DNA from 3 places in the Vibrio sp. SCSIO 43136 genome. Region 3 is predicted to be linked to each of the others. Evidence: predicted binding sites of a transcription regulator. Region 3 holds the regulator's gene; each other region holds the start of a gene.
The links. The regulator CRP, encoded in region 3, controls carbon source genes, mostly activating them, when cyclic AMP is high. The targets are predictions, from matches to a motif close to TGTGANNNNNNTCACA.

Region 1 (10,829 bases), 950 kb from region 3:
AACTTACTCCGATTACCGCTCAAGCTCTTGACCAGATCTGGTTGATCGAACAAGCGGCCCACACTCACCCTTGGTCTGAAAGCATGATCCGAGATCTCGATAGCCGTGGGGCATGCCACCACATGCTAGTGGAAGATGAGCAAGTGATTGGCTATTTCTACGCACAAAACATCGTGGGTGAGATCACTTTGCTAAACATCGTTATCGACCCTAAATTTCAAAGTAAGGGTTATGGTCGCCAGCTGCTCAGCGAGTTCCTCAATGTGAGTGAACAGCATGGCTGTGAAAGCGCATGGCTGGAAGTGCGTGAAAGCAACATCGCAGCTTATAACTTATACCAGAGTGAAGGCTTCAATGAGGTTGATCGCCGCCGAGATTATTACCCGACAGCGACGGGCCGTGAAGATGCGGTGGTGATGAGCTACCTTTTCTTGAGCTTTTCGTAGCGCCTGCGCATTTCTTAAGCTGCTTTTTTCGCCACAAACTGGAAAGCTTGGGGCGGATCTCATACAATTGCGCACACCAAAAAATCCGCCAGTAGAGACCGACCAATGTAGTTATCACAGTAATAGCAAATAACTAATGCTAACTATCTGATTAGTTAGTGCTTTATTGTGAACTAGATTGCGCTAAGGCGTGATATAGCGAATTCAATCACTTGGTTTTGGTGATCATCAAAACCAAGCAATACAAAGAAGATCATTCAAATGTCGAATTCTCCATTTATGCAGGAAGTGTCTAAGCGTAGAACTTTCGCAATCATCTCTCACCCGGATGCGGGTAAAACCACCATTACTGAAAAGGTTCTACTATTCGGACGCGCTATCCAGACAGCGGGTACGGTAAAAGGTCGTGGCTCAGCGCAACACGCGAAGTCAGACTGGATGGAGATGGAAAAAGAGCGTGGTATCTCGGTAACGACCTCGGTAATGCAGTTCCCATACAACGATTGCCTAGTAAACCTGCTTGATACTCCAGGACACGAAGATTTCTCGGAAGATACTTATCGTACTCTAACCGCAGTAGACTCATGTCTGATGGTTATCGATGCAGCGAAAGGTGTCGAGGATCGTACTCGTAAGCTGATGGAAGTTACCCGTCTGCGTGATACGCCGATCGTCACCTTCATGAACAAACTTGACCGTGATATCCGTGATCCAATGGAGCTTCTGGATGAGGTTGAGAGCGAGCTAAACATGGCGTGTGCGCCAATCTCATGGCCAATCGGTTGTGGTAAAGAGTTCAAAGGTGTTTACCACATCCACCGTGATGAGACGATCCTCTACTCAACAGGTCAAGGCCACACAATCCAAGAGCAGCGCATCATCAAGGGTCTAGACAACCCTGAGCTAGATGAAGCTGTAGGCGACGACCTAGCTGAGCAGCTGCGTGAAGAGCTTGAACTTGTGATAGGTGCAGCACCTGAGTTTGATGAAGAGCTATTCCTAGCAGGTGAACTAACGCCAGTTTACTTCGGTACCGCACTAGGTAACTTCGGTGTAGATCACATGCTAGACGGTCTAACTAAGTGGGCTCCTCAGCCAATGCCACGTCAGGCAAATGAGCGTGAAGTTGAAGCGAGCGAAGAGAAATTCTCTGGCTTCGTATTCAAGATCCAGGCGAACATGGACCCTAAACACCGTGACCGCATCGCATTTATGCGTATCGTATCGGGTACCTACAAACAGGGTATGAAGATGAACCACGTTCGTCTTGGCAAGCAGATCAACATCTCGGATGCGGTAACCTTTATGGCGGGTGACCGTTCTCGTGCGGAAAATGCATACGCAGGTGACATCATCGGTCTGCACAACCACGGTACTATCCAGATTGGTGATACTTTTACTCAAGGTGAATCACTTAAGTTCTCGGGCATTCCAAACTTTGCACCAGAACTGTTCCGTCGTATCCGTCTGCGTGATCCACTAAAGCAGAAGCAACTGTTAAAAGGTTTGATCCAGCTTTCGGAAGAAGGTGCGGTGCAAGTGTTCCGTCCGCTACAAAACAACGATTTGATCGTTGGTGCGGTTGGTGTACTTCAGTTTGAGGTGGTTGTAGCGCGTCTGAAAGCGGAATACAACGTAGAAGCGATCTACGAGAGCGTGAACGTAGCAACAGCTCGTTGGGTTGAGTGTGACGATGACAAGAAACTAGATGAGTTCAAGCGTAAGAACCAATCTAACTTGGCGCTAGATGGTGGTGATAACCTATCTTACATCGCACCAACCATGGTTAACCTAAACCTTGCGAGTGAGCGTTTCCCGGACGTTCAATTCCGTGCAACGCGCGAGCATTAATCTCTCGTTAATTGACTTGTAATTAAAAACGGTAGACTGCATGGCAGGCTACCGTTTTTTTATGCATTAAGAAGTACTAGTGATTACTCGCGCTCTTTGGTATATGGAACACCAATCGCTTTTGGAGCCACTGCTTTTCCGATAAAGCCTGCGAGTAGGAAGACCGTGAGTACGTACGGAATCGCTTCAATGGCTTGTACAGGGATAGCAAAGTCACCGATGCTCACGCCTTGCATTCGAATGGCTAACGCATCTAAGAAACCAAACAGCAGACAAGCACCCATCGCCGTAAACGGACGCCACTTACCAAAGATAAGCGCTGCTAGCGCCATATAGCCCTTACCTGCACTCATATTCGGGATAAACTGCGCCGTTTGAGCAACGGACAGGTAGACACCACCGATACCGACTAAAACCCCACAAATGGCAACCGCTGCATAACGCATCCGCACCACAGAGATACCAGCAGTATCAACCGCAGATGGCGATTCACCTACAGCACGCAAACGCAAACCAAAACGTGTTCTAAACAGTAAGAACCAAGCGGAAGGAACAATCAGTACGACTAAATAGACCAATATGGAGTGGCCACTAATAAGTTCTGAGTAGAGCAGGCCAATGACAGGGACATCTGCGAGTGCTTCCGCGCCTGGAAGAGTGATCGGAGCAAAGCGTGCATCACCCGAAAGCGCTGGAGTTTGGCCGCCTTGGTGGAACCAATGACGACCAAGGGTTATGGTTAAACCAGCAGCTAAGATATTGATCGCCATACCACTGACGACCTGATCACCACGGTGAGTGATAGAAGCAAAACCATGGAGTAGGGCAAGCAATACTGAGATACCAATACCAGCACACAAACCGAGCCAAGCTGAGCCCGTCACATGCGCTGTTGCTGCACCCGCAAAGGCCGACGCCAGTAATTTACCTTCCAAGGCGATATTTACGATGCCTGAGCGCTCACAGAACATGCCAGCAAGAGACGCCAAGATAAGTGGAGTTGCCACACGTAACGTAGCATCCAGCATGAGAATAATCGTTTCAAACATAATCAAGCGACTCCTTTCTCAGCTTGGTCTGGTTTCTTCGGGCCAAACAGTTTCAGGTAAGTTTTCTCAAGGCTTGGGCGGAACATATGTTCTAGTGCGCCAGAGAACAATATAACCAAACCTTGCAATACAACTACGATGTTACGGTCGACGCCATATTCAAAGCTGAGCTCAGCGCCCCCTTGATAAAGGAAGCCAAACAGTAAACTAGCGAGCAATACACCGATTGGGTGGTTACGTCCCATCAGTGCCACTGCGATTCCAGTAAAACCAAAGCCTTCAACAAAGTTGAGTTTGATCTGGTGAAGCTCACCTTGCAGAACGTTTAGACCAAAGAAGCCCGCTAACATGCCAGAAATAAGCATGGTTAATACAATGATCTTAACGTAATTGATGCCTGCATAGCTTGCGGCTGATGGGTTAGAGCCGACCGAGCGGATCTCGTATCCCCAGCGTGAGTGCCACATAAACAACCACACAAATACACAGCAAAGCAGGGCAAAAATAAAGCTCAGATTCATCGGGCTTGCCGCCATTTCGATACCGAAAACCGCAAGAATTTCATGCATCTTAGGTAGCCAACTCGACGCCGCAAATACACGACTCTCCGTTGCCATGGTATTTTCTGGCTTCAAGATATCGACCAGAAGGTACGCCATCAAGGATGCAGCGATGAAGTTGAACATAATGGTGGTGATAACAATGTGTGAGCCGCGTTTTGCTTGCAGGTAAGCTGGGATAAATGCCCAGGCTGCACCAAACAGACCGCCAACAATGATCGCCACTGGGAAGACGATATACCAAGGGGCATACTCACCGAGTGTTAAACAGATAAGGCCGACCCCAAGGCCACCAATATATGCCTGACCTTCACCACCAATGTTAAACAGACCTGCATGGAATGCGACGGCGACAGCCAGTCCGGTGAAGATGAAGCCAGTGGCGTAATACATGGTGTAACCAAAGCCTTCAGCGTAGCCAAATGCCCCGGTCCACATCACTTTTGCCGCATCCACTGGGTTGATGTCGATGTAAAGAAACAGTAGTGCTGATACCAGAAAAGCAACTAATACGTTAATTGCAGGCAAGAGTGCCACGGTTACCCAAGCGGGTACTTTTGCTTGGCTCATTGCTCGCCTCCTTGTGCGCTTTGGATATCGCTATTGGTTGCTTTTAAATGGTCAGGCAGGATATTTGCCATCATCAACCCTAGCGTTTTTTCATCCGCATCTTTGGCCGACACTTCACCAACGATAGCTCCGTCAAACACTACTATTATGCGATCAGACAGAGACAAGATTTCATCAAGTTCAACCGATACCAACAGCACCGCTTTATCTTCGTCGCGAGCTGCGATGATTTGCTGGTGGATATACTCGATAGCACCAATGTCAACACCGCGGGTTGGCTGACCGACGAGCAGTACATCTGGGTTTTGCTCCATTTCACGAGCGATCACCAGTTTTTGCTGGTTACCCCCAGAAAAGTTTGCGGTCTTGAGCGTCGTATCGTTAGGGCGAACATCCCACTTATCCATGCTTTGTTGGCAGCTAAGCTTTATCGCCGCTTTATCTTGCAGCATCCCTTTGTTGTAGTCAGGGAGGTGATGATAACCAAGGATATATGCTTCTTGCGCTTCAAACTTATTGATAAGTCCTTGTTTATGGCGATCTTCAGGTATATGGCCCACACCGATAGCTCGCACTTGGCGAGGGTCTAAGGTGGTCGTGTTATCTATCTTGTGACCATTGAGCTCTATCTGGCCTGAGAAGGGCTGTAAAATCCCAGATAGCAGTCCGAGGATCTCTGATTGACCATTACCAGACACGCCTGCAATGCCGACAACCTCGCCTTGTCGTACCCCGAAGCTAACGCTTTTGACTCGTTCAACACCTGAGTCATCAAAGTACTGTAGGTTATCCACTTTAATCAGTTCTTGCTTTGGAGATGCTTCAGACTTGTCTACTTTCAGGCGTACTTTACGACCAACCATCAGCTCAGCTAGAGATTCCTTGTCCGTCTGCGCTGTCACCACGTGTTCCACCATTGCACCCTGACGCATCACTGAGATGTTGTCAGTGATCGCAAGTACTTCACGTAGCTTGTGAGTAATGATCATTATTGTGGTGCCTTGGGAGCGCAGTTTATCCAAGATGCGAAAGAGGTGATCCGCTTCTTGTGGTGTTAGCACGCCTGTTGGCTCATCGAGGATCAAAATCTTAGCACCTCGGTAGAGTGCTTTTAGAATTTCAACTCGCTGCTGAAGACCGACGGGCAACTCACCTACTATAGCGTCTAGCGGCACTTCGAGACCATAATCATCAGCCAGTGCTTTCAGTTTATTGCGTGCTTTGCCGATACTCTCTGTCAGTTTCCAGCCGTCTTCAGCACCGAGGATGATGTTCTCAAGCACGGTAAAGGTTTCTACCAACATAAAGTGTTGGTGAACCATGCCGATGCCTGCGCTGATCGCTTCTTGTGAATTGGCGGGTTTGTAGGCTTGGCCGTTTACCGTCATTTCGCCGTGGTCTGCGTGGTAAAAGCCATAAATGATGCTCATGAGGGTTGATTTACCCGCACCATTTTCCCCAATTATGCCGTGAATCGTGCCTGAAGGAACTCGCAGATCGATATCTCGGTTTGCGTGGACCGCACCGAAACGCTTATCGATATTTTTGAGTTCAATGGCAATAGATTGTTCTTGTGTCACGAGATATTGCCTTATAGTGATACGCCGCTGTTTATGTGGTCGTGCAACCAAACAGCGGCGTTATTTTTAACAGATCGAAAGTTGTCTAAACCTAAAGTTTAGAAGTTACAGGTGTTATCTGCCATGTAATCATGAACTTTGATCTTTCCTGCGATGATGTCTTCTTGCAGGCTAGCTAGGTATGCTTTCATATCTTCCGAAACTAACGCTTGGTTGTGCTCATCATAAGCCCACTCAACCGCACCTTCTTTTAGACCAAGCACTTTGATGCCAGCACTCCAATTACCTTGCTCAGCTTCTTCCCAAGAGTTGTAAGCAGCAAGGCCAACTTTTTTCACCATAGACGTTAGCATGGTGCCTGGTTGTAGATGGTTTTGGTTTGAATCTACACCGATAGCGTATTTACCTGCATCTTTTGCGGCTTGGTAAACACCCATACCCGTACCACCAGCAGCAGCGTAGATTACATCCACACCTTTAGAGAACTGAGATTTTGCTAGCTCAGAGCCTTTTGCTGGGTCAGCAAAAGCCGCTGGAGTTGAGCCAGTCATATTTTGGAATGTTTCCACTTGTGGGTTAGCGTGCATTGCACCTTGGCGGTAACCACACTCAAACTTACGGATCAATGGAATGTCCATACCACCAACAAAACCTACTTTGCCTGTTGCAGAGGTCTTAGCTGCTAGTGCACCGACAAGGAATGAGCCTTCGTGCTCTTTAAAGATGATTGACTGAACGTTTGGTTTGTCTACCACCATGTCGATGATAGTGAACTGAATATCAGGGAACTCAGTCGCAACTTTCTCAACCGCAGATGCCATGTTGAAACCGACAGCAACGATAGGAGTGAAACCACGGCTAGCAAGACGGCGGAGACCTTGTTCACGCTGAGCTTCGTTTTGTGGTTCGAATTCACGTACTGAGATGCCTTTATCGGCTTTAAAAACTTTTACGCCTTTTTGGAATACAGCTTCGTTAAATGATTTATCGAATTTACCTGCTGTGTCGTAAACCACGGCTGGTTTTGCTGCAAATGCACCAAATGATGCGACTGCCACTGCAAGAGCAGATGCTTTTAGAATAGTTTTTTTCACGATCAATTCCCTGTTTCTGTCGGAGAGGAGATTACCGACGGTGGATTGGCTAGGTGAGTCCTACAATTAATACCTAGTAAACTTTTGTTTATGATTTATCTGCATCAAATGCATTAGTTCCATAAACACTATAGGCCATTTTATCGTTTGCGGTTATGAAAAGAAACCGTTTGCCTCACAGGATCTATGGGAATTTCAATTGATAATGATATAAGTCTTATTAGTGGTCGCACCCCTTGATATATAGGGCTTAACATCTGTTTTAATATTGCAATCGATTACATTGAACTATTGCCGAATTCGTCGCTAGACAGTCATTATAATAGGCGTTGTTGACCGAACAAAATATGGAGTAGCAATGATAGATACCCACTGCCATTTAGACCTTGTTGCGAGGCAAAAAAATTTAGAAATTGTGATTAATGAGGCGCTTCAAGCGGGCGTAACACACTTCATTGTGCCGGGTATCAATCAAGACAATTGGGCTGAGCTGATAAAACTTGGCGAAAAGCATGCCCAAATTTATTACGCATTCGGATTTCATCCACTGTTTTTAGGTGGGATAAATGACAACTCAATACAGCGGTTGAAGTGGCAACTTGAAGAGTCGTTTCGGCTCAGTCAAAAATGTGTCGCAGTAGGGGAGTGCGGATTAGATTTCTTTCAAGGTAAAGAGCAGGTTGATGAGCAAATTTCGTTACTTGAGCAGCAAATCTTGTTGGCAAACCAATTCAAATTGCCAGTGATATTGCATTCAAGAAAAGCCCACCAAGAGATGATCCAGAGCTTAAAACGGACCCAGCCAGATTATGGAGGTGTGGTTCACGGATTTAGTGGCAGTTATCAGCAAGCGATGGATTACATCAATCTCGGGCTAAAAATTGGTGTCGGTGGGGTGATCACTTACCCGAGAGCGAACAAAACTAGGCAAACGATTGCACGATTACCCTTAGAATCGCTCGTTTTTGAAACAGATGCCCCTGATATGCCATTAAGTGGGTATCAAGGTGTGCCTAATGAGCCGAAAAGAGTCGCTGAGGTGCTAACTTCGTTGAACACCCTGCGAACGGAACAAAAGCAAACGATTGCGTCACAAGTGAAGGAAAATAGCAAATTACTATTTGGCATTTGTGATCTATGATCTTTATGAAAGCGCAAACGTTCTCCTATTGCAGTTAAAATGTGATCTAAATCATAAAAATGTGCTGATTTTTCTCCTTGGTAGAACGAAAGTGTGAGGGGGGTGCTAGCTTCTTTGGTGAGGGTTTGTATAATCCACCTCGTTTTTGAGTTTCAAAAATTGTTACACGCCAAATTACTAATTATAAGGAAGTCATAAACTATGAGCCTGTTTATGAGCCTGGTTGGCATGGTAGTGCTGATTGCAATCGCAGTTCTACTATCTGACAACCGCAAAGCTATTAATCTACGTACTGTAGGTGGCGCATTTGCCATCCAATTCGCACTGGGTGCGTTCATTCTCTACGTTCCTTGGGGACAAGAGATCCTACGCAGCATTTCTGATGCTGTTTCAAGTGTAATCAACTACGGTGGAGAAGGTTCTGGTTTCCTTTTCGGCAACCTAGCAACAACATTTGATGTAGGTTTCATTTTTGCGTTCCGTGTTCTACCTACTCTAATCTTCTTCTCAGCGCTAATTTCAGTGCTGTACTACCTAGGCATTATGCAGTGGGTTATCAAGATTCTTGGTGGTGGTCTACAAAAAGCACTAGGCACTTCTCGTGCGGAATCTATGTCTGCAGCGGCGAACATCTTCGTTGGTCAAACAGAAGCTCCGCTAGTTGTACGTCCTTTCGTACCTCGCATGACTCAGTCTGAGCTATTCGCAGTAATGTGTGGTGGTCTAGCATCTATCGCTGGTGGTGTACTAGCAGGTTACGCTTCTATGGGTGTGCCAGTTGAATACCTAGTCGCTGCGTCATTCATGGCAGCACCAGGTGGTCTTCTGTTTGCTAAAATCATCAAGCCAGAAACTGAAGAAGCTATTGAGCAACTTGACGATATCAGTCAAGAAGGCGCAGACAAGCCAGCTAACGTTATCGACGCAGCAGCAGGCGGTGCATCTGCAGGTCTTCAACTAGCGCTTAACGTTGGTGCAATGCTAATCGCATTCATCGGTCTGATTGCTCTAATCAACGGTATGCTTGGTGGCATCGGTGGTTGGTTCGGTATGGCTGAGCTAAGCCTAGAGATGATCCTTGGTTACATCTTCGCACCTCTAGCATTCCTAATCGGTGTTCCTTGGGCTGAAGCTACAGTTGCTGGTGAGTTCATCGGTATGAAGACGGTTGCGAACGAATTTGTTGCTTACTCTCAGTTTGCACCTTACCTAGCAGAAAGCCCAGAAGTGGTACTGTCTGAGAAAACTAAAGCAATTATCTCATTTGCTCTATGTGGTTTCGCAAACCTTTCTTCTATTGCGATTCTACTTGGCGGTCTAGGTAGCCTTGCACCTAAACGCCGTCCAGATATCGCTCGCATGGGTGTTAAAGCAGTAATCGCAGGTACGCTATCTAACTTGATGGCCGCTACTATCGCTGGTTTCTGCCTAAGCCTAGCTGGCATGTAAGAATTAAGGTCGATATTTTATAGACGCCTGTATTAAAACACCCCGTAGCAAGCCATTGCTGCGGGGTGTTTTTTTTTGGGAATTGGCTAAAGGCCAGTTTCGTTTTTTTTGAGATACAAACCGTTTGCGTTCTAGATACGGCTACAGTTTTTGCTGAAATATCTATAATGTATGTATCTATGGAAGTTAAGGTGAATGCTATGAACGAAGTGTTATTAGCGACACTGGCAGGATTTGTCGTTGGCATCTTATTTTCTGCGCTTAAGTTGCCTATTCCTGCCCCTCCAGTGCTTTCTGGAGTGATGGGAATTGTTGGGGTGTACTTAGGCGGCATGGCTTACCATTGGATCATTGAACGATTCTTCAGCTGAGCTTACAGGAAGTGAGCTTATTGAGGGTAACCAAGCATATATACGTTAGTCACAGTTAATAACTGCTGTGCCATAGACCAAACTGGTACTGTGCGGTGACAAGGATAGCAATTGCAACCGACGTGTTCGGTTCAAGTCTTCAGGGAACCAAGTCCGTTCATGTTGTAATCCGGTGGAAACATCCACCGCTACTAAATGAATATACTTTTCGGAGATACAAATGAGCGATTTAAAAGCAGCAGCATTGCGCGCGCTAAAACTTATGGACCTAACCACGCTAAATGACGACGACACTGATGAAAAAGTGATTGCGCTTTGTCATGATGCGAAATCACCTGTAGGTAACACAGCAGCAATCTGTATTTACCCTCGCTTTATTCCGGTTGCGAAGAAAACGCTGCGCGAACAAGGTACGCCTGAAGTTCGCATTGCAACAGTAACTAACTTCCCACACGGTAACGACGATATCGAGATTGCCGTTGCTGAAACCAAAGCGGCGATCGCTTACGGCGCAGATGAAGTTGACGTGGTATTCCCGTACCGTGCACTTATCGCTGGTAATGAAGAAGTGGGCTTTGAACTTGTGAAGCAAGTGAAAGAAGCTTGTGGTGATATCCTTCTTAAAGTGATCATCGAAACTGGTGAACTAAAAGAGGAAGCATTGATCAAGAAAGCTTCTGAAATTTCTATCAAAGCAGGTGCTGATTTCATCAAGACT
Region 2 (10,829 bases), on a different replicon from region 3:
CCACGTTCAATAGACACAAATTGTGCGCCAAGGTGGTGGTACATAGAAACAGGGGTGTGAAGATCTTCATACTCAGCATAAAGTGCATGGTACTGGTACGGGTCATCAATGATCTGTTCCGTGCCGGCCCAATTAACCGCTAACTTATAGTGAGTAAAACGCAAATCGTCATCACCATATAGGATGAAGCCACCATCCTCGGTCTTTTCTAACGCTTTGCGTTGGTTGTTCTCTAGCACCAACTGTACGTCATCTGCTCCCGGCATCCATACTCGTAGCGACTTACCTTCCTCTTGGCAGAAAGGGCCTAAAAACGAAAATGGGTCCGCAAAAGCAGCTTGCGACAGCTGGGCAAAGGCGTTCTTTGGTGTAGTTGTTTTAGTCAATGCCTGATCCCCTGACATATTTTATTGCCTGTCATTCCCTTTGCGGTGAATGCGGCGTTTCCCTGCAATAGCTCGCGGCGAGAGGCGAGCCTAGTATCTTTTGAGTAGATCGCTGGACATTAAATCGTAAACATAAGGTTTGCGATTTAAACAGCATGCGATAAAGCGGTAACAGTCTATCACGGATTGCTTAAACTGAAAGGCATTGCATAGTGCGATGTTCTTACAAATCAAACGTTAATGTTATAAAAATGTTTCTCGCTTAAAAGTAATCAGCCTCGACCCAAGGGTCGAGGCTGATTTAACTTATTCGCCGGCTTTCGCTCGAACTTCTGTCAATCGTTTTGCGATATGGTTCACATCTGGATTAGAGAAGATTTGATCCAAGTTCATAGAGAGTTTACGTCTCCAGTTTGGATACTCATCGACCGTGCCTGGAATGTTGACTGGTTTTTCCATTTCCAACCAGTCTTCAAGCTGAACACTGAGAAGCGCACTTGAGCCCGCTGCCACATGAACGTGGAATGCTTCGCTCAAGTACTTATCCATAGGAACCAGCGCTGCATCTCGACCGATACCTTCTGGTAGGTTGCCATGTCCAGCAACGCTATCTAGGATCTTCTGCTTGCTCTTAAGGCGATCATCAAACAAACCTTGAAGCTGCTCTTCATCTGGGTACAGACCTAGGTCTTTACCCATCTTAAGGTCATCACAATGCCAGAAGCCACGTAAGGTTGGCATATCGTGAGTACACAGAGCCGTCATTGATTGCGCAGCATAGTGTTTCGGTGAGAAGTAACCACCATCTTCTGCGGTTTCGAAGAAGAACACTTTGTAAGAATGCACACCACCATCAGCAAGTGGAGCCACGATTTCATCTGGTACGGTACCCAAATCTTCACCAATGACAGAACACTGGTAACGGTGCGACTCAAGTGCAAGGATGGCTAGCATCTCTTCTACTGGGTAGTAGATGTACGCCCCTTCCGTTGCATCTTTGCCTTTCGGGATTAACCATAGACGTAAAAGACCTAAAACGTGGTCAATACGCAATGCACCACAGTGCTTCATATTGGCACGAAGCAGTTCGATGTATGGACGGAACGCCGTCTCTTCAAGCTTCTGTGGGTTTAGCGGCGGTAGACCCCAGTTTTGCCCCAGAGGACCAAGGATATCTGGTGGAGCACCAATGCTAAGATCGCGACATAGCTCGCCAGTGTCGGCCCAAGTTTCAGAACCTGAATCAGCAACACCTACCGCAAGGTCACGGTAAAGACCAAGGCTCATGCCTTTCTCTTCCGCCAATACTTGCGCTTCTTTAATTTGACCATCAGCCAGCCATTGAAGGTACAAGTACAGGTTTACTTCGTCTTGGTTTGACGCGATAAACTTCTTCACCGCAGGGCTATCAAATGTACGGTACTCTTCAGGGAATACAGGCCAGCCCCAAACATTTTCGTCTTCTGCACGAAGGCTTGCATGTAATGCATCAAACGTCGCTTGTTGCAGTAGGCTATCGCCGCCTTCTTCAACAAAAGCAAGGAACTCACCAGCGCGAGAGCTGTTTTTGTCTAGCTGGCGCAGTTTAAATTCTTTGTACAGTAGGGGTAGCACGCTCATCTTAAGCGCCGACACTTCACTGTAGTTCACCCAATGAGAATCACGGGCTTTTTGTAGACGCTGTTGGAACTCGTTGCTGCCAACCAGTTTTTGCGCCTCTGAGCTCAATGCAAACTCAGCAACAGAGCTTACATCAATGTAAAGGATATTTAGCCAACGACGAGAAGACGGGCTGTATGGGCTCGCACCTTCTGGGTTAGCAGGGAATAAAGAGTGAATTGGGTTAAGACCGATAAAGTCACCACCGCGCGCTGCAATGTCGCTCACTAGCTGCTTCAGATCACCAAAATCACCGATACCCCAGTTGTGGCTTGTGCGTAGCGTATATAGCTGAACACTTGGACCCCAAAGTTTTTTGCCCGACTCAAGAGCATCTTGCTTGTAACACGCTTGTGGCGTAATCACTAGCGTCATCTCATAAGGCGTTTTGCGACGCTTACGAGTTACAATCAGTTTGTGGTAACCCCAGCCTAGGTTTTCCGGCAGAGAAAATACCAAAGCGCCACCCTGCTCACGATCATCCTTAACGATCTGTGATTGAAGATAGCCTTCTAGAACTTCCCCTTGTTCGGTTTCTAAACGCCAACTGAACTCACTCTCACGAGCTGAAGTGCCTAAGTGCAGTGGGATATGTACTGGTTGATTATCACGCAGTACCAACACTGGAGGCAGCACGTCTTTCTTGTGCTTCTTCTCAGCTGACTTTAACAAGGCTTCATCATTAGAAGTATCGTAGCCAAGTGCGGTTAGCAAATAACGAATGGTTTCATCCGACACGGAGGCTTCGTCGCCCCATGCGCTGACGTAGCTGTCGGTAATACGAGCCATCTCAGCGACTTGTTTTAATACTGATTGTTGTTTCATCGCTCTCTCCGAAGGCGGGCCACTGCCCGCCTTCTAGTAGGGTGTAAATAATGGAATTAACGGTTTACTGCTTCTAGTTTCCAGATGTTATTCACGTAGTCACGAATACTACGGTCAGAACTGAACTTACCAACCAGTGCAGTGTTCAGGATAGCTTTCTTAGCCCAGCCTGCTTGGTCACGGTACTGAGCACCCATGTCTTCGTGCGCTTTCACGTAAGAAGCAAAGTCTGCTAGTACTAGGTATGGGTCACCACCGTCTAATAGGCTATCGAAGGTTGCACGTAGCTTACCTGGTTCGCCTGGAGTAAACTCGTCAGTTAGAAGTAGGTCTAGTGACGCTTTCAGTAGGTGGTCAGCATGGTAGTAATCGTACGGGTTGTAACCTTGTGCTTTAAGCGCTTGAACACCTTCAACATCTAGGCCGAAGATGTAGATGTTTTCGTCGCCTACTTCTTCGCGGATCTCAACGTTTGCACCATCCATCGTACCGATAGTTAGAGCGCCGTTAAGAGCCATCTTCATGTTACCAGTACCCGATGCTTCTTTACCCGCTAGCGAGATTTGTTGAGAAACGTCAGCTGCTGGGATCAGCATTTCCGCCATGCTCACACGGTAGTCAGGGATGAATACCACTTTCAGTTTGTCGCCAACGCGTGGGTCGTTGTTGATCTTGTCAGCGATCTTGTTGATAGCGAAGATGATCTCTTTCGCTAGGTGGTAACCTGGCGCCGCTTTAGAACCAAAGAAACATACGCGTGGAGTACACTCGAAGTTTGGCTCGTTGATGATGCGGTGGTATAGAGACAAGATGTGCAGCAGATCTAGGTGCTGACGCTTGTACTCATGCAGACGCTTGATCATCACATCAAAGATAGCGTTAGTATCTAGCTCGATACCCATGTTCTCTTTAACCCAATCAGCAAGACGCTGTTTGTTTTGCTTCTTAACAGCCATGAACTCCTTTTGGAATTTCGCGTCTGTTGCATACTTAGCTACACCTTCAAGTTGCTCAAGTTTTGCTGGCCACTCGCTGCCCACCTTGTCAGTGATTAGCTTAGATAGACCTGGGTTACAGAATTTCAACCAACGACGTGGAGTAATACCGTTCGTTACGTTATGTAGACGAGTTGGGTACATTTCGTGGAACTCTGGGAATAGATCTTTCTTAACTAGCTCAGAGTGAAGTGCCGCTACGCCGTTTACTGCGTAAGAACCGATTACACATAGGTTAGCCATGCGAACCATGCGGTTGAAACCTTCTTCGATGATAGACAGCTTAGCTTGTTTCTCACCATCACCAGGCCACATTGCACGGACTTCTTGTAGGAAGCGGTGGTTGATTTCGAAGATGATTTCCATGTGACGAGGAAGTAGACGCTGGATTAGCGACTCTGGCCATGTCTCTAGTGCTTCTGGTAGTAGAGTGTGGTTAGTGTAGGCAAACGTGTTTGCACTGATTTCCCACGCCTCATCCCAAGACAGACCTTTCTCATCAATAAGGATGCGCATTAGCTCAGGAATCGCGATAGTTGGGTGCGTATCGTTAAGCTGGATAGTCTCTTGCTTAGGTAGATCAGCTAGAGTGAAGCCTGCTTCTTCGTGACGACGTAGAATATCGCGTACTGAAGCTGCTGAGTGGAAGTACTGCTGCATTAGGCGAAGAGTTTTGCCTTTCTCATGGTTGTCGTTCGGGTAAAGTACTTTAGTGATGTTACCCGCATCGATTAGACCGTGCTGTGCTTCGAAGTAGTCACCGTTGTTGAAGCTCTCTAGAGAGAATGGTGCGATTGCTTGACATTCCCAAAGACGTAGCGGGTAAACCGTGTTTGATTCGTAACCCACGATTGGTAGATCCCAAGGCATCGCCTTAACTGTCATACCTGGAACCCACTTGCGAACTTCTTTGCCGTTCTCGTTCACTACTTCAACGTGACCGTAGAAACCGATCTCTTGAGCAAGCTGAGGACGAGCAACTTCCCAAGGGTAACCTTCTACACCACACCATGCATCTGGTGCTTCTTTCTGACGACCTTCTTCAAATGATTGCTTGAATAGACCATATTCGTAATGCAGGCCGTAACCGATAGTTGGGAATTCTTGCGCTGCACATGAATCCATGAAACATGCTGCTAGACGACCTAGACCACCGTTACCTAGTGAAGGGTCACGCTCTTCTTCTAGAAGGTCAGTCAGGTTTTGACCAAGCTCAGCCATTGCATCAGTGATTTGCTCGTAAAGACCCATGCTGATCAGGTTGTTACCTGTTAGGCGACCGATCAAGAACTCAAGAGATAGGTAGTTTACGCTCTTAGCATTTTTGATTTTTGGGTCGTTTTCCGTTTCTAGAAGATCGAAAGTTGATAGTTCAGCAAGTGCACGCCCCATTGCTAGGTACCATGCACGTGGAGTAGCAGTTTCTTCTGTCTTAGCGTATGTTGACGCAAGATGCTGCTTTACCGCACTCTTAAAATGCTCTTTATCGAACTTTTTTTGCTCTGTAGGCTTCATGTTGAAATCTCACTATTAAGGTGTAATCCATTTACGCTATATCGTGCATCTAGGTGGTTGCCAAAACATCCTCCTGATTGCACGCAGGAGTAGGAGGAGAAGATAGGGCGTAGAGGGCTTACCCCCCTCCCATTGATGAGTTAGTTCACAAAATGGGTCCGTTTTGAGACCTAACTCAGTGACTTAACTCACAACCGCACTCAACAAGCTCAAGGGTCTGCTTATTTCGTGCACTGACCACTATTTCTCTCTCATCATCAATAATGCTGCTCAGATCACATTCGCCTCCAAAATCAATACGACGAAAAGATATGAAATCCGTTTAGCACAGTTAAAAATCAGCATATCGTGTGCAAAGATCAACAATGAATAGCTTTTAATCAACGCTATTAGTGACAGACCTCACAAAACAGGGGCGTAAACAGGAGTAAGTCACATTACATACCCACAATTAAGAGATCGATCATTGTTTGCAGCTCAATGTGCCAAGTAGTATCAGAGCTAACGGACATGACATAACAATTAAGAATGGTTCAATAATGTGGATTCCTTCTAAACTTACACGCCCGGGTCGTTTGCATAACGCAATCTTGCGTCCGCGCGTATTGGACTTGCTGCAACAAGCACCTTGCTACAAATTGGTGCTGTTTCGTTCACCTGCCGGTTACGGTAAAACCACTATGGCGGCACAATGGCTTGCGGACAAAATGAACGTCGGCTGGCTAAGCTTGGATGAAAACGACAATGACACGTTTCGTTTCGCCAACTACTTTGTGCAAGCACTCAATAAAGCGACTCAAAACGCCTGCCCTAATGCCCAAGCATTGGCAGAGAAGCGTCAGTTCTCGTCTATTACGAGCTTGTTTAGCGAGCTTTTTGTTGAACTGAGTGAATATCACAAAGAATGCTTTGTTGTACTCGATGACTATCATTTGGTTAACAACGATGAAATCCACGAAGGTATGCGATTCTTTTTGAAACACATGCCTGATTACCTGACCGTGGTTGTCACGACACGAGCAACACCACCACTTGGCACTGCAAACCTGCGCGTTCGCGACCTAATGATCGAGGTTGATAACGAATCGCTGGCCTTTGATAATGAAGAGACTACCCGCTTCTTTAATCAACGTGTATCCGATGGTATCGATGACCATACAGCCAACACGCTAAGAAGCTATGTTGAAGGTTGGCCGTCAGCACTGCAGCTATTTGCCCTGCAAGCGCAGCACCAGAAACGTACTTTGGTTCAATCTGCCGAGTCGGTTTCCCAATTCAATCATGCACATTTGTGGGAATACCTAGTCGAAGAAGTATTTGATCTGCTCGACAGTGAAACGCGTAACTTCCTCATGCAGTGCTCGGTGCTCGACATTTTCAATGACGAATTGGTCGCACAACTGACTCACCGCGATGACGCACTGAGTATGATTGAGTCTCTTAACCGTTTTGGTCTCTTCATTTATCCGCTTGAAGGGGAACAAAACTGGTATCGCTTCCATAACCTGTTCGGTGAGTTCTTGTCTCATGAGCGCCAAGCGCGCATCCCAAATCAGGAAGAGCATCTTCACCAAGCCGCCTCTAAAGCCTGGTTGCATCAGGGCAACCCTAACCAAGCCCTGAGTCATGCACTTAAATCGAAAAATGGTGATTTGGTCGCAGGTATATTGGGTGATTATGGCTGGCAACTGTTTAACCGAGGCGAATTGGTGCAGGTTGAGAAAGCCATTCAATCACTGACCCAAGATCAGCTGTACGCCTCGCCAAAATTGCCACTGCTGCGTGCTTGGCTGGCGCAAAGTCAACACAGATACAATGACGTTGGCGATATGCTCGCACTCGCTGAGAAGGAGATGCAGTCCCGCAATATCAAGCTAACTTCAGATGATAAAGGCCAAATCAACGCACTGTTGGCACAGGTTGCGATTAACCAAAACCAACCTGAAAAAGCGTTGGAGTTGGCAGAGCTTGCACTTGAGCAAATCAATTCGACCACTTACCGCAGTCGTATTGTCGCTACGTCTGTCGTCGGTGAGGTGAATCACGTACTCGGTCATCTCGATCGTGCTCTACCACTGATGCAGCAAACCGAGAAGCTGGCTCGCCAGTACCACATCATTCCTCAAGTGCTGTGGGCGCTTTTGCAGCAGAGTGAAATCCTCATTGCCCAAGGGTTTGTTCAAGCGGCATTTGAAATTCAAGATAGTGCCTTCAAACTCGTCGAGGAACACAAGCTGCACCAACTTCCACTGCATGAGTTCCTGCTACGCCTACGCGCCCAAGTATTGTGGTGCTGGAATCGTCTTGAAGAAGCAGAAGATTGTGCTTACAAAGGCATCGATGTGATGGGTTCTGACAACCCAAGCAAACACCTACATAGCTACTCCATGCTGGCACGTATTGCGATTGGCCGTGGTGAAATTGATAAAGCCGCACGCTTTATTCAACAGATACAGCATTTGATGCAGCAATTTAATGACCACCTAGATTGGCATGCAAATGCTTCGCTCTCTTTGATCCTGTACTGGCAAAGCCGTGGCGAAACCATCGAGATCGAGCAGTGGTTAGAGTCGACACCAATACCACAAAGCCCGACTAACCACTTTACTCAGCTTCAACTTAGAAACATTGCGCGCGCATACATCAGTTTGGGCCGCTATGATGATGCAGTAAAAACACTTGATAAACTGCAACTGGCTGCGATTGAGCACAATTTGGTGACAGACCAAAACCGAAACTTGATTGTTGAAACTATATTGGCAGCCAAACTCAATGAGATGAATCAAGCGGAGCAGTCATTAAAAGAAGCACTTACCTTAACCAACCAAACTGGCATGATAGGTAACTTCTTAATTGACGGAGCAGGTATTGAGGAAGTACTAGAAAGGTTGATGAGTAAGCCGGGGCTTGGCGATCTTGAACGTCACCGAGCTCAGCAACTACTTAAAGATATTTCTTGCAAGCAGCGTTCACGCTCGGTGCATTTCGATGAGAACTTTGTAGAGAAACTTGTCAATCACCCGAACGTACCGGAGCTCATTCGTACCAGTCCGCTTACACAGCGAGAGTGGCAAGTGCTTGGGCTGATCTACTCAGGCTTCAGTAACGAGCAAATCGCACAAGAGCTCGATGTTGCCGGTACAACCATCAAAACGCACATTCGTAACCTTTACCAGAAGCTCAATATAGCTAACCGTAAAGAAGCGATTGAAACGGCTGAAAATTTGTTGAAGTTGATGGGCTTCTAAACTTAACGTGCCGCACTTGTTGCGGCACTTTTTCTATGGACTAAAGATGTTAAAGCAATGGACGCCAGAACGACTATGGTACTACGACGCCTACCAAGGCACTGGCATCAGTACCCGCTTACAACGGATGGTCATCATCCGCCTACATGCGTCAGAACTTGTGATCATTTCACCGGTAGAGCTCACCACTCAACTGCAATTAGCACTTAGTGAACTGGGTAACATTGCCACTGTTGTTGCTCCCAGTCCGAATCAGCATCAACATCTTTCAGACTGGTGGCTAGCCTACCCACAGGCATATTTCATCGCTACGCCTACGGTGGTACAAAAACGCACTGATCTCAACTTCGATGCTGCCCTCAGTAATCAAAGTTTTGAACTGTGGAAAGGCGAACTATTGCAGACCACCATCTCGGGCTTAACCCAACCAAGAAAAACACTATTTTGCGATCCAATAAGTCAGACTCTGATCTTGCCAGACTTTGTTATTGGTGCTCAGTCTCACCTACCCAAATTTCAACGCATCTTCGCTCACTTAGAAGGCGCTCGTAACCACCTTAAATACCCAATCAAAGACCGCTTGTCTATCGATAATCCAGCCATCTTCAGAGCGGGGATTCAACAGGTCATGACCTGGCCATTTGACAGAATTATTGCCAGCAATGGCATCGTCATTGAAAGCCAGGCGAAACAGCAACTCTCTCGGGCCTTCAATTGGCTTTTTTGACTAGGGCATGTGGACCTAGCACATAATTGACACACTACTTTTTAACTGGTTTATTTTTATACAAATTTTCGATACAGATCTATTTATATTGCTGCTGAACTCATTTTCGTTTTGCAGAAAAATGAATAAAACCACACCTATATTTGCATTTTGCAATTGCATTTTGCAACACGGCGCAAAATGTGAATCAAGTTGACTAAGGGGTCAATAATTGTTCAGCGGTGATTAATTGAGCTAAATAATCATTCTTAAGCAAACTGTTTCTAGCCAATAGTGTTCACATAATAATCAACACGCATAATATTCAATCACTTAATATAAGTTTGGTGAATTTTTGACAAAAAAAAGCCAACGGCTACAAGAGCAGTTGGCTGAAATAAATATGTGAACAAATGGTTCACTAACAACGTCAGTTGGCTAGGTGACCCTCGGCTTTAAAGGGTCACTAGTAATAATGCATCTACCGTGCCAACTTTTTTGCCCATCAATAAAAATATTGTTCTCACCAATCTATAGGGGACAATTATTTAAACTCTCCCTGTTCGAAGCTCTGTTAATGCGTCATAATCGCACCACCTCTTTTTTGATAGCATAACAAGCACTAATGAAGCATTTGCAAACTTTTTTCAAAGGTGTCGCCATGGGCGCTGCCGACGTCGTACCGGGTGTGTCTGGTGGAACCATCGCATTTATCACTGGTATATACGACACACTTCTTGAAAGCATTCGTCGTATCAACCCTTCTCTGCTTGGGATCTGGAAACAACAAGGTTTCAAAGCCGCATTTGAGCACATCAATGGCCTATTTTTGATCACCCTGTTTGGTGGCATCATTTCAAGCATCCTGACACTGGCAAAACTGATTTCATGGCTGCTGGTCGAACACCCTATTCCAACTTGGTCATTCTTCTTCGGGTTGATCATGATTTCTGTCGTACACGTGCTTAAGCAGGTGGAAAAACGCAATCTGGCGACAGCTGTGTTCTTCGTGCTTGGTGTTGCTTTCGCTTACAGTATTACCGTACTGAGCCCTATCGAAATGGCAGATACAAAGCTCAATGTATTTATTGCTGGTGCCATTGCAATCTGTGCCATGATTCTCCCAGGGATTTCTGGCAGCTTCATTTTGCTTCTACTCGGCATGTATGCACCCGTTCTGGCGGCAGCGAAAGGCTTACAAATCGACGTTTTAGCACTTTTTGCTATCGGTTGTGGTGTGGGTTTGCTTAGCTTTTCTCACGTACTGTCGTGGCTACTTAAGCGATTCCGAGACTTTACCCTGGCCTTTTTGACAGGCTTAATGCTGGGCACTCTACCTAAGATCTGGCCATGGAAAGAGACCATCAGCTGGCGTATCAATTCGAAGGGTGAAGAAGTTCCACTGGTTCAATCTAATCTAACACCGTTCGAGTTCGAGGCATTAACGGGCCAACCTTCACAATGGTTGTTTGCACTAGTAATGATGTTGGTTGGT
Region 3 (10,829 bases):
CAGTGCCGCTGCAAGTGATCCATGCGAAAGATGACCCTTTCATGACTGAAGCGGTGATCCCTCGCTTTGCCCTGCCTGACCATATTGAATATCAACTACTGGATAGAGGCGGGCACGTTGGCTTTGTCACTGGTACACTATGGCAACCCCGCTTGTGGCTAGAAGAAGCGCTTCCTGCTTATTACGCATCATTTGTTAGTAAAGAGGTCAACAATGATAATTCCGTGGCAACAGATCGAGTCAGAAACACTGGATAACTTGATCAAAGAGTTCGTCTTACGCGAAGGCACAGATTACGGCTCGCAAGAAATTTCTCTTGATGACAAAATTTCCCAAGTGAAAAGCCAGCTAGCGTCCGGCCAAGCCGTTATCGTCTTTTCTGAGCTACATGAGACGGTGGATATTCAAGTAAACCCTGCAAGAGCATAATTTGCGCCACCCCGAAGTCTTACCGCTCTGATTGTGCAAACAGGTTGAGTTCAACTAAGATAGTTCAACTATATGTTTTTGTGTGCAGGGCATAATAAAAGCGCAATATTCGCTCCTTCCCCTTAGAAAGGGGGAGAGTGGATCGAGCTTCTGATTGGCTTATGCACACAAACTCAAAAATGGAATAATAAAGACAAGGTTCGTCAATGTCAGCTAAACACCCTATCATTGCGGTGACCGGTTCCTCAGGTGCAGGAACCACCACTACTTCTGAAGCCTTTCGCAAAATGTTCAACATGATGGACATCAAAGCGGCTTGGGTTGAAGGAGACAGCTTTCACCGCTACACCCGCCCAGAAATGGACGTTGAAATCCGTAAAGCCAAAGAACAAGGTCGCCATATCAGCTACTTTGGTCCACAAGCGAATGACTTCCCAGCCCTTGAAGCTTTTTTCCGCCGCTTTGGTGAGGAAGGTCAGGGAGAAGTGCGTCGTTACTTACACACTTTCGATGAAGCGGTGCCTTACAACCAAATGCCGGGCACATTTACCCCTTGGCAGCAACTGCCTGAAGACAGTGACGTGCTCTTCTATGAAGGACTGCACGGCGGGGTTGTTGATGGGGATGTGAACGTATCTAAACACGTCGATTTTCTGATTGGCATGGTACCCATCGTCAACCTTGAATGGATTCAAAAGTTTGTGCGTGATACCCGAGATCGTGGTCATTCGAGAGAAGCTGTGATGGATTCCATCGTTCGTTCGATGGATGATTACCTCAATTACATCACACCGCAATTTTCCCGCACACACATCAATTTCCAGCGTGTGCCTACGGTCGACACCTCAAACCCACTTAACGCAAAAGGCATCCCAAGTTTGGATGAAAGCTTTGTGGTGATCCGCCTACGTGGCATGAAACACGTGGACTTTCCATATCTGCTATCTATGATTGACGGCTCATTCATGTCGCGACATAACACACTTGTCGTGCCTGGCGGTAAGATGAGTTTTGCTATGGAGCTCATCGTGCAGCCGATGCTGGTTCAGCTGATTGAAACCGGTAAAATTGGCTAATCGTGAGACACTGTATAAAAAATATCCTCAAGCCGTGATGATGTGCACATTTTTGCGTAGTCGATCACGGTTGAGCCCCGATCAAAGTCAAGAAATGGATTCGGAAACACGTTACTATCTTTATCGAGACACAAGATAGCTTGCAGCGTGGCGTCCGACGTCCTATGCTAGTTGACCAGATCAAATCTGGCTCAGTGCGTACGGAAGCTGCTGAGCATACCCTGCAGAGGAAGTGAAAAATTATGGTTCTAGGTAAACCTCAAACCGACCCTACATTAGAATGGTTTCTTTCACACTGTCATATTCATAAGTACCCATCAAAAAGTACTCTGATCCATGCCGGTGAAAAAGCAGAGACTCTTTACTACATCGTAAAAGGTTCTGTTGCTGTACTTATCAAGGATGAAGAAGGCAAAGAGATGATCTTGTCTTACCTTAACCAAGGTGACTTCATCGGTGAACTAGGTCTTTTCGAAGAAGACCAAGAGCGTACCGCTTGGGTTCGTGCCAAAACTCCTTGTGAAGTTGCTGAAATTTCTTTCAAGAAGTTCCGTCAGCTTATCCAGGTTAACCCAGACATCCTAATGCGCCTTTCAGCGCAAATGGCAAGCCGCCTACAAGTGACGAGCCAAAAAGTGGGTGACCTAGCATTCCTAGACGTAACGGGCCGTATCGCACAGACGCTACTTAACCTAGCGAAGCAACCTGATGCAATGACGCACCCAGACGGCATGCAAATCAAGATCACTCGTCAAGAAATCGGCCAAATTGTTGGTTGTTCTCGTGAGACCGTGGGTCGTATCTTGAAGATGCTAGAAGAGCAAAATCTGATTTCTGCTCACGGTAAGACTATCGTTGTTTACGGCACTCGCTAATTAACGAAATCTGACCAAGATACTAAAAAACCACCAAACATTGTTTGGTGGTTTTTTTTATTCATGAAAGTTAGTTTGTGACAGCTAACTTTACTCATACTGGTTTTTACTGGTCGGTACTTTCGAATATCTTATCCGCAGAGGCGGCAACAAACCCTTGATAAAGCTCACCATCACTTGATGGATAGCGCTTAGCAAACTCGTAAAAGCCGCCAGGAATGGTTTGTTCACCATCATCAAAGCGTACAACCACTTTATCAGCCATGGTCGAAGACTGCTCAAGCAAGACCTCTGCTGAACCTTTCACTTCACCACCGACACTATTGATGGTGAAACCCTCTTGGCTCAAATGGTCATTGACCGCTTGAACCTCTGCGAACTGAGTCAATTGATTCACACTGACGGTAAAATGGTTAGCCCCATAACCGTGTGCTGCCAGCCATGCTGCATATTCACTTTCTTGTGCCAGTTGCTGGTAGTGCTCGAAGCTCAAGGTCCAAGGTCGCCCAGAGTAAAGAAATGCACCATCGTCAAAGTCACCAGAATCCAGCTGTCCAATTAACTGATGCACTATCGCCTGAAGTTCGCTTGAGCACTGCTCTATCAACAATTCACTAATAAATACCTTCGGCAAGTTAGGGTCTGGGTGTTGGAAGTGTTTGGCATAGAGCTTTTTCGCCTCAAAGTGGTATTCGCCACCTTGCTCATAACCCATATCAATAAATGGCTTGGCGAGCACTTCTAGCCCAACCGGAGCTAAAGCGAAGGTTCTCAACGCAATGTGGTCGTTGATCAAAGGTTCATCTTCGGTCAACAGTTGATGCACTTTGTGCGCAGATGGACACATACGAGTAATGTAGTCTTGCCATAAACGCTCAAACATAACTTCAGGGTTCATAAACACTCCTTTATAGGCGAACACCCGGCGATAAGGTGGCAGGAAGCACTGGCGCTTCGCCTTCCATCGATGCCATTGGGTAAGCACAGTAATCCGCAGCATAGTAAGCACTAGGGCGCAGATTACCTGACGCTCCAGGACCACCAAATGGGGCATCACCGCTGGCACCAGTTAACTGACGATTACGATTGACTATGCCAGCTCGGATATGGTCAACAAAGTATTCCCACTCGGCATCATCGGTGGAGACTAAACCTGCGGATAAACCAAAGCGAGTATCGTTAGCTTTCTCTACGGCTTGCTCTAATCCTTGATAACGCACCACTTGCAGTAATGGGCCGAAATACTCTTCATCCGGCAGTTCACTGATGGCGGTCACATCGATAATCCCCGGTGAGACAAATGCCGCTTGTCCCGCTTTCGCCTCAACTAAGCTTGAACCACCAAGTTGCTGCAAACGAGATTGTGCATCTAAGATAAATTGTGCGGCTGCCACTGAGATCTGTGGTCCCATAAATGGTGCTGGCTCAGCAAACGGCTGGTCTACGGCAATGTTAGTCGTGGCAGTAACCAAAGCGTTTAGCAATGCATCCCCTTTATCCCCTACAGGTACGTATAGGCGGCGAGCACAGGTACAACGTTGCCCTGCGCTAATAAAGGCCGATTGGATAATGGTGTACACACATGCGTCCAAATCACCGTAGGCGTCTGAAATCACCATCGGGTTATTGCCACCCATTTCTAGCGCCAGCATTTTGCCCGGTTGACCCGCAAACTGCTTATGCAGGATATGGCCAGTATTGGCACTGCCTGTAAAGAGTACGCCGTCGATACCTTTAGCCTCAGCCAAAGCAACACCCGTTTCTTTGGCGCCCTGCACCAGATTAATCACCCCATCAGGCAATCCTGCTTCTTGCCATAGCTTCATCGCTAACTCACCAGTCCAAGGGGTTTGCTCGGAAGGCTTAAAGACGATGGTGTTGCCTGCAAGCAACGCTGGCACAATATGACCATTGGGTAGGTGCGCTGGGAAATTATATGGGCCAAACACCGCCATCACCCCTAACGGGCGATGACGCAACACGATTTGGTTTCCTGCTGCTTCTTTGGCGTGCTCTCCAGTGCGTTCGTGATAAGCACGGATAGATATCGCAATTTTTCCCGCCATGGCGGCCGCTTCAGTGCGGGTTTCCCAGATAGGCTTACCCGTTTCCTTAGCGATCACTTGTGCGATCTTTTCGCTGTTTTGTTTTACCTTCTCGGCAAAAGCCAACACAATGGCTTCACGCTCAGCAAAGGAGCGCTTCTTCCAGTCGATAAATGCTTTACGCGCCGCAATAACAGCCTCTTCCACTTGGGCTGGTGTTGCTGCCTCGCCTTGCCAAACCGGTTCTAAGTTGTACGGTGATAGCGATTGAAAGCTCTCACCTTTTCCTTTGAGCCATTCACCTGCAATCCACTGAGTCATCGCTCTCTCCTTATTGAGCCAACATACGGACAAAATCACCCGATTCAATATTCAGTGCCTTGGCCACTTCTGGCGTAACAATGGCACTATTCGCTTCAGAGTCATACGCCGCTTGGGCGGCAACCGCTCTAAAGCCTTCAAAATCGGTATTAGCGATCAGAAAATCTTTGGCACTAGTGTGCTCTCCGACCACCACTTTGGCGCGAAACGAGTTGCGAACTGCCTGAATATTGCGTAGGTCACACTCCACCGTTGGACCTGCGTCAAAGATGTCGACGTAACCGCGACAACTGAAGCCTTCGTTTTCTAATAATTTAAGGGCTGGTCTTGTGTTGTCGTGAACCTGACCGATCACCGCTTGCGCCTCTTTGCTCAGCAAGTTGACGTAAATAGGCAGTTTTGGCATCAGATCGGCGATAAAGCCTTTCTTGCCCACCCCTGTAAGGTAATCAGCTTGGGTAAATTCAATTGAGAAGAAGTTGTCTTGCAGCCACTTCCAAAATGGGGAATTACCCTCAGCATCAGAAACACCACGCATTTCAGCAAAAACGGTCTCTGAAAAGCGCTGCGGGTGTTCGGCCATCATTAGGAAGCGACATTTAGACATCAAACGACCATTCAGCCCGTGACGGAAGCTCGGTCGTAAGAACAGTGTGCAGATTTCACTGCATCCAGTGTAGTTGTTACCAAACGTCAGTAACTTAACCACATTGTTCACCCCCAGTTTTGGCGAGCTGTGAACAATTTTACTGATATGATAGGTATAAAAAGGAACATCCCAACCAATGGAGGCTTCAATGCCTGTGGTGCCTGCGACTTCACCCGTCTCGGAGTCAACGCCCACCATCAAATAGCCTTCATCGCCAGGTTCACTTACCTCTGGCTTTTCAAAACTATAGACCGAGTGATCGATTCGGTTGGTCAACAAGGTTTCATCGACCGGTAGTGAAGTAAATCCATGTCCTGACTCAACAGCGCACGTATGCAGCGCCTCGTAGTCGGATTTTGCAATAGGGCGAACTACAAGCATCTCAAATCCCTCCGATGCAAAGTTAAAGCAGGTGATACTGCAATACTCACCTGCCTTTTGTATTTATTGGGTTGCTCCCCAAGGTATAGACTATCCGCTATACCAGTGAAGCGATCGCTTTTTCTAAACGCGCTAGACCTTGCTCGATCTCTTCATCGCTGATCACTAGTGATGGTGTAAAGCGAACCACGTTAGCACCAGCAACGAGAACCATCAGGCCTTCTTTACCTGCGGCTACGAGCACGTCACGAGCACGTCCTTGCCACTCTTCATTGAGTGCTGCTCCCAGCAATAGACCTTGGCCACGCACTTCTGAGAAAATTGGGTACTTAGCATTGATCGCAGCCAGGCCTTCACGAAACTTGGCTTCACGCTGCTTAACTCCCTCAAGGACTTCTGGCTGACTGACGACATCGACTACCGCTTCAGCAACCGCACACGCCAGAGGGTTACCACCGTAGGTCGAACCGTGAGTGCCTACCTTCATGTGCTGGGCAAGCTTCTCAGTGGTAAGCATGGCACCAATCGGGAAGCCTCCACCTAAAGATTTCGCCGTGCTAAGAATGTCAGGAGTAACACCTAGACCTTGGTAAGCATAGAAATGTCCGGTACGGCCATTACCCGTTTGCACTTCATCAAAAATCAACAGTGCATTGTGCTTGTCACACAGTTCACGAACCGCAGCAACAAACTCAGGGGTTGGTGAAATGATGCCGCCTTCACCTTGCAAAGGCTCCATCATGATGGCGCAGGTGTTATCGGAAATATGTGCCGCCAGTGCTTCAACATCATTGTAAGGAAGGTGAGTCACATTGCCCGGCTTAGGGCCAAAACCATCTGAGTAAGCCGCTTGCCCACCAACCGTCACAGTGAAGAAAGTACGGCCGTGGAAACCTTGTTTAAATGCGATGATTTCAGATTTATGGTCACCGTAGTTATCGGCAGCAACACGACGCGCCAATTTCAGGGCTGCTTCGTTGGCTTCTGCACCGGAGTTGGCAAAAAACACTTTCTCGGCAAAGCTCACTTGGGTCAGTTTTTTTGCTAAGCGAAGCGCAGGTTCATTGGTCATCACGTTACTTAAATGCCAAAGCTTGTTTGCTTGCTCAGTAAGTGCATTGACCATCGCTGGATGACAATGGCCTAAACAGCTCACAGCGATACCACCAGCAAAATCGATATACTCTTTATCCTGCTGATCCCAAACCTTAGCACCTTCACCACGCACTGGAATGATCTCCATCGGGCTATAACAAGGCACCATGTAATCATCAAACCAGCTACGCTCTACATTCTTATCCATCGTCATTTCACTTACTCCGTTCGCTTTTGTGCTAAGTCTTCGCGGCTTTTAAACATATCTCCAAAGCCTTCACACTCATGGCTGGAATTATTGTCTATACAATCATTGTATTTACAATTCATTAACCAAATCAAGAGCAGAAAGTTTGGTTGTTGCCATCTCTGGCTCAAAAATACCGCATAATCATGAATAGTTATGCAACATTTTTAAGCAACTATAAAGCTTTATTTGTGAGGGAAAAATCTAACATCGATGCTAAAGGAATGAATACTGAATATCTTATCGATGACAGGAAATAATCCTGCGCATAATCTTTCAGCTCAGGATAAATCACAACAAAAAGTGAGAAATGTTAAAAAAAGTGATCTGCTAGCGCTTTAGAAAGTTCGCCAGCAACTCATGACCTTGCTCGGTCTTGATAGATTCAGGGTGAAACTGCACCGCATCGATAGGCAAGGTTTTATGCTGAAAACCCATAATCTCATCCATGCTGCCGTCTTCGAGCTCACTCCATGCGGTGAGTTCAAAGCAGTCGGGCAAAGAGTCATTTTTCACCACTAAAGAGTGGTAACGAGTGACCGTCAAAGGGTTATTAAGCCCCTCAAAGACACTGCGGTTGTTGTGTCGAATTGGCGATGTTTTACCATGCATCACTTGGCGAGCACGAACCACTTCGCCACCAAACACTTGGGCTATGGCTTGGTGACCAAGGCAGACGCCCATAATAGGTAGCTTACCTGCAAAATGTTTAATTGCATCGAGTGATATGCCCGCTTCGTTAGGCGTACATGGCCCTGGAGAGATCACCAAATGAGTCGGGCTCAATGCTTCAATGCCTTGCAAAGAGATCTCATCATTACGCACGACTTTTACCTCTGCGCCCAACTCACAAAAGTACTGGTACAGGTTATAGGTAAACGAGTCGTAGTTATCGATGATTAACAGCATGAAATGGTTCGCAAGCGTTGGGTTAGCATATCAGGGCGGTATTGTGCCCAAGTGAGCAAGAAAGGCAAGGCTCGTGCATGGGAAAGTGGTAAAAAGGGCCAGCGATGAGCTGACCCTTTTACTTTACAAGTGCATTTATCGGCGGCGGCGAAGCCAGCCTAGACCAAACATGGCGAGCAGTGCGCCTAAGCCTAAGCTACCACCAGATCCGCCAGTACCGTCGTACTCTGGTGTTACTGGTTTCACGTTGCTGCTATCGCGTTTGGCGATATCGACAGTGAGAGATTTGGACTCAATCACCTTGGAGGTTTGCTCAGCCAAAGTGCTTTCAGATTCTGTATCTCTCAAACCAGTCAAGGCCATTGACACTGTATAGCGACCAGACTCTAAACCCGTCACATCAAACATCACTGTTTGTTGACCATTAGCCGTCAACGTCACCTTAGGTAAGTTGACTCGCTCCATCGCAGGAGAAATCGAGATAGTCGCAACATCGCCCGCTTTGGCATCTGCGCCAACAGGGAAAGCGATATCGGCACGACCACTCTTAGTGCCAATGCTCACTGGCACATCGCCCGCTTCACCATATTTGTAACCCAGACTGATAATCGCCGAATCATGGTCAGAAGAGCGGTATGGTGTTTCAGCATAAAACGGGTTTGGTTCGTTGCTGTCACCGCCTTTGTAGCGATCACTGTAGTCAAACAGCGACGACTCTGGAGCGTTGATATGCCAATCTGTCGCATCGACTAAACGCGCTTTCAATGACGAACTGATCAACATATGGTCCAGTGACCCCACTTCATCGTTGTACGAGTAACTCCAGGAGGTTTCCCCTTCGGCTGTTTTTAGATCGACAGCATTGAGGTAACCAAAGGTCTTAGTGATCACAGCGCCCTCAGGGCCAAACTGTGGAATATCACCAAAGAAGGTGTAACCCGCCGCTTTGATGGTCTTGCCCGTTGGATTACTGGTAAGCACCAACATTGGATCTTCGTGGGCATAAGCGTTCATATCACCCAAAATCACTTTATCACCAGCGATTTTTTCCATTTCGTTACCTAGATGGTAGGCAGCAGCAACACGGAAGTTTTCACACGATCCTTGGTAATCGTCGTTCTTCACATCATCTTTGACTGGATCAAAGTTCTCCCACTCTTGCCAGCCTTGCCAATCTTCATAACAGGTAGAGCCTTTAGATTTAAGGTGGTTAACCGCAACCGTCAGTTTTTTACCGGTATGAAGCACCTTAAAGGTCGCTGCAACTGTATTACGCTGATAGTTGTTGCCACTTTCACGCACCTCGCCTTTGCTATCTAGGATCACTGCGCCATTTTCGTCGACAATTTGTGGTGCGTGTTGTGAAGGCATCGGAATAATTTTGCCACCGACCAAAGCCACTTTCGACGGACGGTAAATCACTCCCGTGGTGATCGCATCAGAGCCAACGGTATCTTGGTCATCTAAGATGGTATCGCCATTTTTATCAAAGCCGACAAACACGTAACGATTGTGAATCGAGTTTTGCTTACCACGATCACCATAGTCTTCGTCATAGTATTTAAGGTTGATCGCCGCCAACAACTCTTTGATCGCACCAAAATCACCAAAGCCGTTGTTCTCTATCTCCATCAAGCCCAATACATCGGCGTCAAGGCCATAAATAGCTTGCACCAGTTTCGCCTGTTGGCGCTCAAACTCTTGCTGTGAATCTGCGCCGCGGTTATCACCAAAGTTGTTAGAGCTACCGCCATAAGGTGAGTTGAAGTAGTTCAAGACGTTTTGCGTCGCCACTTTAATGGTGAAGCCATCTTTGCCGTAATCTTCGTTAATGCTTGGTGCACTCGTGCGAGGAGTGTTGTGCACAAAAGTAATATTGCCACTCTCTTCAAGCGCTTTTGGCACTATGATGCGGAAATTGCTGTAGGAGTAATCAAGCACCCCGGTCAAACCGACAACACTGTCATTGATTCGAACGTAGTTATTTTGAGGGTCTTGAGCAAATGCTGGGTAATATGGGATCTGTCCGTTGGCCGCTTTACCATCAGATTCAACGTAAACACGAAAATCATTGTTTTCTGCCGCCTGTGCTAGAGACTCGGCACTGCCAGCGACATGATCTTGATTCGGTTGAGGGTTTGGACGCTTATACGCCAGTACCATGTTGTTACGGAACGAATCGTAATCAAAGCTAAAGCTACGTGATACTCGCAGTGCTTTTTTAGCTAGCTCTTGCTGTTTCGCCTCTTTGGCAAGTTGTAACTTAGTCGCAAGTTCTGCTTCACTTTCGCCCTCATCAGTCACCGTCACCTGGTCAACGATAGCGTCAATCTCCGCTTGCTCTGCATCTGAATTACCCATTTCAGCAACCGTTGTGACCAGCATACCTTCGTAACGTTCAAGCGTTGAAGCGAATGTCGTGTCACTGGCAATACGTTTCAGCTCAACGGGTGCAACCGTAGTCACGGTATCATCCATGATCTCCCAGTCATCTTGCAGCGCAAGCTGAGTCAATCCGTAATACTCTTTCGCTTTGGCTACGACACAAACGGTTTTACCGACTAAGTCATCGCTAGCACTTTTGCTGTAAACAAACACCCCGTCAGAGGTTTTCTCATTGCCATCTTCGGCGTAAAGGTAGAAGCCACTGGCTGGGTAGGATGTTACCGCAGACACCACGCCCGTCACTTTGTAGCTATCGGTCGAGATATACTCCCCTTCAGCAATCAGCGGGGAGAAGTTACCCTCACCTTGTACTTCACCGACACTCTTCACCACTATGGTATCGCCAGCCATAGTACA

Region 1: the regulator CRP is predicted to act here: its motif matches at 8,332-8,347, upstream of J4N39_RS11780 (NupC/NupG family nucleoside CNT transporter).
Region 2: the regulator CRP is predicted to act here: its motif matches at 5,558-5,573, upstream of J4N39_RS15745 (glycogen/starch/alpha-glucan phosphorylase).

The regions. Positions count from the first base shown of each region.
Region 1 covers NZ_CP071848.1:2,480,915-2,491,743, reverse strand. Annotated here, with positions in the region: gene J4N39_RS11820 (DNA polymerase III subunit psi) at 1-1, shown strand, start outside; gene rimI (ribosomal protein S18-alanine N-acetyltransferase) at 1-446, shown strand, start outside; gene prfC (peptide chain release factor 3) at 708-2,297, shown strand; gene J4N39_RS11805 (ABC transporter permease) at 2,381-3,346, opposite strand; gene J4N39_RS11800 (ABC transporter permease) at 3,349-4,476, opposite strand; gene J4N39_RS11795 (ABC transporter ATP-binding protein) at 4,473-6,056, opposite strand; gene J4N39_RS11790 (BMP family lipoprotein) at 6,155-7,150, opposite strand; gene J4N39_RS11785 (TatD family hydrolase) at 7,509-8,291, shown strand; gene J4N39_RS11780 (NupC/NupG family nucleoside CNT transporter) at 8,493-9,740, shown strand; gene J4N39_RS11775 (XapX domain-containing protein) at 9,941-10,111, shown strand; gene deoC (deoxyribose-phosphate aldolase) at 10,332-10,829, shown strand, end outside.
Region 2 covers NZ_CP071849.1:198,058-208,886, reverse strand. Annotated here, with positions in the region: gene glgB (1,4-alpha-glucan branching protein GlgB) at 1-386, opposite strand, end outside; gene malQ (4-alpha-glucanotransferase) at 693-2,870, opposite strand; gene J4N39_RS15745 (glycogen/starch/alpha-glucan phosphorylase) at 2,927-5,380, opposite strand; gene malT (HTH-type transcriptional regulator MalT) at 5,920-8,628, shown strand; gene J4N39_RS15735 (hypothetical protein) at 8,675-9,355, shown strand; gene J4N39_RS15730 (polyprenyl-phosphate transporter) at 9,960-10,829, shown strand, end outside.
Region 3 covers NZ_CP071848.1:261,957-272,785, reverse strand. Annotated here, with positions in the region: gene J4N39_RS01300 (hydrolase) at 1-257, shown strand, start outside; gene J4N39_RS01295 (YheU family protein) at 214-429, shown strand; gene J4N39_RS01290 (phosphoribulokinase) at 636-1,505, shown strand; gene crp (cAMP-activated global transcriptional regulator CRP) at 1,748-2,380, shown strand; gene J4N39_RS01280 (DUF1338 domain-containing protein) at 2,487-3,278, opposite strand; gene astD (succinylglutamate-semialdehyde dehydrogenase) at 3,289-4,746, opposite strand; gene astA (arginine N-succinyltransferase) at 4,757-5,776, opposite strand; gene J4N39_RS01265 (aspartate aminotransferase family protein) at 5,874-7,085, opposite strand; gene J4N39_RS01260 (aminodeoxychorismate/anthranilate synthase component II) at 7,449-8,027, opposite strand; gene J4N39_RS01255 (ExeM/NucH family extracellular endonuclease) at 8,163-10,829, opposite strand, start outside.